One region of the Paenibacillus sp. USHLN196 genome, then DNA from elsewhere that is predicted to be linked to it. Evidence: predicted binding sites of a transcription regulator. Region 1 holds the regulator's gene; the other holds the start of a gene.

What was found. Region 1 encodes Rex, which represses fermentation and respiration genes when NADH is low (regulators of the CRP and FNR family bind a similar motif). Its sites were predicted from a motif close to TTGTGAAATATTTCACAA; they were not measured.
Region 2: a site for Rex is predicted at 1,512-1,529, ahead of nadA (quinolinate synthase NadA). Genes of this name have one in related genera too.

What each region holds. Positions count from the first base shown of each region.
Region 1 is NZ_JBBCYH010000010.1:67,222-70,649, forward strand. Features, by position in the region: gene dinG (ATP-dependent DNA helicase DinG) at 1-1,052, shown strand, start outside; gene WFI24_RS22580 (redox-sensing transcriptional repressor Rex) at 1,269-1,922, shown strand; gene WFI24_RS22585 (amidohydrolase) at 1,909-3,213, shown strand; gene WFI24_RS22590 (cell wall elongation regulator TseB-like domain-containing protein) at 3,253-3,428, shown strand, end outside.
Region 2 is NZ_JBBCYH010000024.1:17,501-20,928, reverse strand. Features, by position in the region: gene ftsH (ATP-dependent zinc metalloprotease FtsH) at 1-1,302, shown strand, start outside; gene nadA (quinolinate synthase NadA) at 1,601-2,539, shown strand; gene nadB (L-aspartate oxidase) at 2,575-3,428, shown strand, end outside.

The sequences.
Region 1 (3,428 bases):
TGCTTGAAGTGAAAGAAGATCAGGATGATTATCAATCCGACAGCCTGATCACGGACATCACAGGTCTACTGAAAGATCTGACCACATTGAAGGAGAATCTACGTTTCTTCATGCGTATGGATGATGCCAAAACGGTGTACTGGATGGAAGCCAGCGGCCAGTTCCGCAGTAAATCTCTCCAGCTGTATGCCGTACCTGTAGATGTCAGTGCACAGCTTAAGGATTTGTTTTTTGATAAAAAGAAAAGTGTTGTGCTTACATCGGCCACGCTTTCGGTAGATAAGTCATTCCAGTTCATGATTGAACAGCTGGGCTTGCAGGAAGCCTCCGAGAATAATCGACTGTTAACGTCGATGCTGCCTTCACCTTTCAACTATCGCGATCAGGCACTTCTGGTGATTCCACGTGATTTCCCAAGTGTGAAGGGCAGTGTGGGGGATGCACACTTTGTCAATATGCTGGTGCAATCACTCGCAGAGACCGCAATCGCCACTCGTGGACGCATGATGGTTCTGTTTACTTCATACAAGATGCTGCGACAGGTCTATGATCCGCTGAAGGAGGCTTTGTCTGGTAACGATATCTCGTTGCTGGGGCAAGGCGTTGACAGTGGAAGTCGCTCCAAGTTGACACGCAGGTTCCAAGATGCCAAAGCAACGGTACTTCTGGGCACAAGCAGCTTCTGGGAGGGTGTAGATATCCCGGGAGAGGCGCTAACCTGTCTCGCTATTGTGCGACTGCCTTTCCAGCCACCGAATCATCCGTTGGTGGAAGCCAAGAGTGAGTTGCTTCAGGAGCAGAAGAAAAATCCGTTCATGAAACTGTCTGTGCCACAAGCGGTCATTCGTTTCAAGCAAGGATTTGGCCGATTGGTGCGTACAGCGAAGGACAGAGGTATTGTGATTGTCTATGATACACGGGTGATCGAAGCGTATTATGGTAAATTCTTTTTATATTCATTACCTGGTCCCAAAATGGAGCATATGCTTACAGAGCAGATGGTGCCACGAATTACCGAGTGGTTGGAAAAACCTGCTACAGAACAAGAATAATGGTTGTTATGTTCGTTATATCATTGCATGACACTATCGTTTGGCGTTAAACTTTATTAGATATTTCCGTATCCGATTAAAGCAGTTGCACGTAGAACTTATAACCTAAATTACAAGGAGCATTCTGTATAAAATGTCACGTTTATCTTTAAATTTATACAGGATGCTCATCTTTCATCTATTATTTTATCGTGGCCTTGGTAAGGGGGAGCAAGAATGAAATCAGATAAAATTTCGGAAGCGGTGGTACGACGTTTGCCTGTGTACTTGCGTTATTTGAGCGAGTTGCATCAGCGTGAGGTGGCCACTGTTTCTTCTCAAGAGCTTGGACAAAGGTTGGATCTGAATCCGGCCCAAATTCGTAAAGACTTGGCTTACTTCGGTGATTTTGGTCGTAAAGGGATCGGGTACGATGTATCCTATTTGATCGAAAAGATTCGTCACATCCTCAAGATTGATCAGCAAATTAATGTAGCTCTGGTAGGCGCGGGTAATCTCGGACAGGCCTTGTCCAACTACAACGCATATCTGAAAGACAATATGAAGATTGTTGCTGTATTCGATGCATACGGACCGAAAATTGGCAGTCAAATCAACAGTTTGACGGTGAAGCCTATGAACGAATTGACGGAAGCAGTTAAAACAGACAACATCCGCATTGGAATTATTACGGTTCCAGATACGGAAGCCCAGAATGTAGCCGATCAGCTTATTGAATCGGGAATTGAAGCGATCCTTAATTTTGCACCAACAATTCTAAAAACACCGCCGCATATCCGCATTCACCATGCTGACTTTACGACGGATCTACTTAGTTTGGCCTATTACTTGGAGACTGGAAAGGACGAAGAGGAAGATGACAACAAATAGATGGGTAATCCACAACGGTAAATTTGCCGTTAATGAAGGCGCAACATGGAATGTGGTTCAAGGATACATGGTTGTCGAGAATGACAAGATTGTGCATATTGGTGAGACATTGCCGGATGGAGACGAAAATTGTACCAAAGTGGATGGAAAAGGATTGTTCTTCCTGCCGGGTCTGATCAATACGCATGGTCATGCAGCAATGTCGCTGCTCAGAGGACATGGAGACGATCTTGCGCTGCAAGTATGGTTGCAGGAAAAAATGTGGCCGATGGAAGCGAAAATGACTTCACAAGACGTATATTGGGGAACTTCGCTATCGGTGCTTGAAATGTTGAAAGGCGGAACTACAGCCTTCCTGGACATGTATGACCACATGGATCAGGTTGCCAAAGTCGTGGAACAGTCCGGCGTTAGAGCAGCATTGGCACGTGGTGTCATTGGGCTGTGCTCGGAAGAAGAGCAATTGCGGAAGCTGGAGGAGTCGGCTGCTTTTGCGCGTGAGTGGAATGGACAAGCAGATGGTCGTATTACAACCGTAATCTCGCCACACGCACCATATACATGCCCTCCTGACTACATAGAGAAGCTTGTACAGGTCGCAAACGACCTAAACCTTCCGCTCCATACCCATATGTCGGAAACGCTTCGTGAAGTGGAGCAGAATGTGGCTGATTATGGCCTGCGTCCTGTGGAACATTTGGAGAAACTGGGCTTTTTCTCCCGTCCATCCCTGGTTGCACATGCGGTGCATCTGAATGATGAAGAGATTGAGATTCTGGCGCGTCATGATGTGGCTGTATCCCATAACCCGGGTAGTAACCTGAAACTTGCCTCCGGTGTTGCGCGGGTACCTGCTTTGCTGAAAGCGGGAGTTACCGTGTCACTTGGAACAGACGGACCGGCAAGCAACAACAACCTGGATATGTTCGAGGAAATGAGACTGGCTGCATTGATCCACAAAGGCGTGTCTGGTGACCCGACGGCAGTGCCAGCAGGCGAAGCGTTACTACTCGGAACATCATACGGTGCCAAATCCATCTTCTTGAACAATACCGGAGCACTCCAGGTCGGCATGAAGGCTGATTTTATCGCCTTGGACATTGAACAGGCACATTTCTATCCACATACAGACCTGATCTCACATACGATCTACTCGGCTTCTGCTAAAGATGTAGAGCACGTATGGGTGGATGGAAAACAAGTGGTTAAACATGGAGAATGTCTGACGCTGGATGAAGAGCGCATTTTGCGTGAGTCTCAATTGGCATTTGATGGTCTGCTTGCTCGTTAATAGCAGGACAGAGCATCATAGGGAAAGGAAGTTCGGCTTTTGAAGAAAAAAAAGAAGTGGATATGGATTTCGCTACTTGCACTGGTTCTGATTCTGTTTGGACTTCAGCGTTATTACGTTTATGTCACGCAGGACCAGCGTAAGGAAGAAGCGCTCGCCATACAGGCAGCTCAGGAGCAGCTGGGCATTACATCCTATGATGAATTGCGAAAGTA
Region 2 (3,428 bases), on a different contig from region 1:
CGTGATTTGTTTGAAAATGCGAAGAAAAATGCCCCATGTATCATCTTTATCGATGAGATTGATGCTGTAGGACGTCAGCGTGGTGCTGGTCTCGGTGGTGGTCACGATGAACGTGAACAGACACTCAACCAGTTGCTCGTTGAGATGGACGGATTCGGAGTTAACGAAGGCATTATCATCATAGCCGCAACGAACCGTGCAGATATTTTGGACCCTGCCTTGCTGCGTCCAGGACGTTTTGACCGTCAAATTACGGTTGACCGCCCTGATGTAAAAGGTCGTGAAGCTGTCCTGAAAGTACATTCCCGTAATAAACCACTGACTAAAGATGTGAAGATGGATATTATCGCGAAGCGTACAACAGGTTTCTCTGGTGCGGATTTGGAGAATCTCTTGAACGAAGCGGCATTGCTTGCAGCGCGTCGTAACCGTAAAGATATTTCCATGAAGGAAGTTGACGAAGCGATTGACCGTGTCATCGTTGGTACGGAGAAGAAAAGCCGTGTCATCAGTGATCGCGAGAAACGAATCGTTGCTTATCACGAAGCAGGTCATACCATTGTAGGATACTTCCTTGAACATGCTGATATGGTACATAAAGTGACCATTATTCCGCGCGGACGTGCGGGTGGATATGTAATCATGTTGCCAAAAGAAGACCGTATGCTGGTTACCAAGCAGGAATTGCTGGATAAAGTAACCGGACTTCTCGGGGGTCGTGTAGCTGAAGAATTGTTCATCGGAGAAATTGGTACTGGTGCATACAGTGACTTCCAGCAAGCGACAGGTATTGTTCGCAGCATGGTTATGGAATACGGTATGAGTGAGAAATTGGGACCTATGCAATTCGGAAGTTCACAAGGACAGGTATTCCTTGGTCGGGATATCGGTCATGAACAGAATTACTCGGATTCCATTGCTTATGAGATTGATCAGGAAATGCAACGCTTTATCAATGACTGTTATGAGAAGTGTAAGGACTTGCTTGTTAAACATTCAAAAGAGATGCACTTGATCGCTCAAACTTTGCTTGAAGTTGAGACTTTGGAAATGGATCAGATCAAACAATTGATCGAAACAGGTTCTTTGACTCCAAAAGCAGAGAATGACAATGATGGTGAAGGTACGCCAACTGAAGGCGGAGAGCCAATCATCGACAACATCGGTGATGTGCGTGTCCGTATTCAAGGTAAAGATGGAACGTCTGAGCCACCAGCCGGAGATATTCCAAACGAAGCTCCGAATCTGGAAAAGGGTAATAACAATAACCCGGATGATGGCGGAACGAAGCCAACGTCTTAATGCATAATACATCTGGCTATGCTAGCAGGTGAAATCAAGAGAGCCCTCGGGCTCTCTTTTTTTGTCCATTATTTTAAAAGAGGATAGATAAAGATAAACGGGAGTTAGATGGCGAACCAGTTAGCAAACGGGTGGTTACGGCGTTGTTCTGAGCCTTTTTCATTTATTGACAGAGTCGTGAACGTTGTGTAAATTAGTTGTTAAACCGCTTGTGATTCGTTTCTCAAGCGAAGATAACGACTAGGTTGGCCCTACGAAACAGCGCATGACGCTGTCCCGATAAAGGAGAGGATCACAGGTGGAAGCTCTGGCTTTAGAGCGCAAGGCTGAGATGAACCGCGAACTGCGTGAGCGGCTGATGGAATTGAAGAAGGAACGTAATGCCATTATTCTTGCCCATTATTATCAACGTGACGAGGTACAGGAGGTTGCTGACTTCCGTGGAGATTCATTTCTATTAGCCCAGAAGGCAGCACAAACAGATGCAGATGTGATCGTTTTCTGTGGTGTTCACTTTATGGGTGAAAGCGCTAAGATTTTGGCGCCGAACAAAACGGTTATTATCCCGGATGAACGTGCGGGTTGCCCAATGGCAGACATGGTGAATGTGGATGGACTACGCAAATTGAAGGCACAACACCCTAATGCCAAGGTGGTCACTTATATCAACTCCTCGGCTGAGATCAAGGCAGAGACCGACATCTGTTGTACATCTGCGAATGCAGTTCGGGTTATTCAATCCGTAGACTCCGACGAAATTATCTGGGTACCGGATAAAAACTTGGGACACTATGTGCAGCAGCATACAGACAAGAAAATGATTATCTGGGAAGGATACTGCAACACTCATGATATGCTCACAGTCAAAGATGTGGTGGAGATGAGAGCCAAGCATCCGAATGCAGAGTTTGTTGTCCATCCGGAGTGCCGTCCTGAGGTTGTAGAGATGGGTGATTTTGTAGGCAGTACAACAGCCATCTTGGAGTATTGCAAAAATTCATCAGCGAAGGAATTTATCGTAGGTACGGAAGATGGTACAGGATATCAACTTCGTTTGGATAGTCCGGATAAACAGTTCCATTTTGCTACCAAGTTCCTCGTATGTCCTAACATGAAGGTCAACAACTTGAAGAAACTGGTGAAATGCCTGGAAACGATGAAGCCGCAGATCTATGTGCCACCGGCCGTTGCCGACAAAGCCAGAGAATCACTAGAGCGTATGTTATTGGTGAAGTAGGATGCGCTACTCTTGCTCCAAGACAGGTGAATAACATGATACCGCAATATTTAGTTGATTTTGATCTATCTGCGCTACCCACAGTAGAGACGGATGTACTGGTTATAGGCTCAGGGATTGCTGGTTTGTTTACCGCTATTAAAGCAAGTGAACAACAACGTGTATTAATGATCACGAAGAAGTCATTACTTGAAAGTAACACTCGGTATGCGCAGGGAGGCATCGCTGCGGTTATTGCTGAAGATGATTCACCTGCTTATCACTTGCAGGACACACTTGTTGCAGGAGCGGGCTTATGCCGCTCCGAGGCGGTAGAGGTATTGGTGAATGAGGGGCCGGACGGTGTGAAGGAACTGATTCGTTTAGGTACGTTGTTTGACCTGGAGAACGGCGAGTTGGCGTTGACGCAGGAAGGTGCGCATAGCCACCGCCGTATTTTGCATGCCAACGGGGATGCAACGGGATATGAGATTGTACGTGCGCTTGCAGTCGAAGTGAATGAACATCCCGGAATTGAAGTATGGGATGAGCATTTTGTGATTGACCTGATTACGGATCGAGATCGAGGGGAGTGCATCGGCGCTCTGATTCAGAAGGACGATGGATCGCAAGTTTTCGTGAAGGCACAGGCAACGGTTCTCTGCTCTGGTGGGGCAGGACAACTGTACCGATATACGACGAATCCGGATGTAGCTACTGCCGATGGTGTAGCAATGGCCTATCGGGCTGGGGCGATTGTTCGTGACATGGAATTTATCCAATTCCACCCCACCTCTCTTTGTTACCCGGGGGCCCCGCGTTTCCTTGTGTCAGAAGCCGTGCGCGGTGAGGGAGCATTTTTGCGCAATGTGAAGGGTGAACGCTTCATGGATCGATATCATGCTCAGCT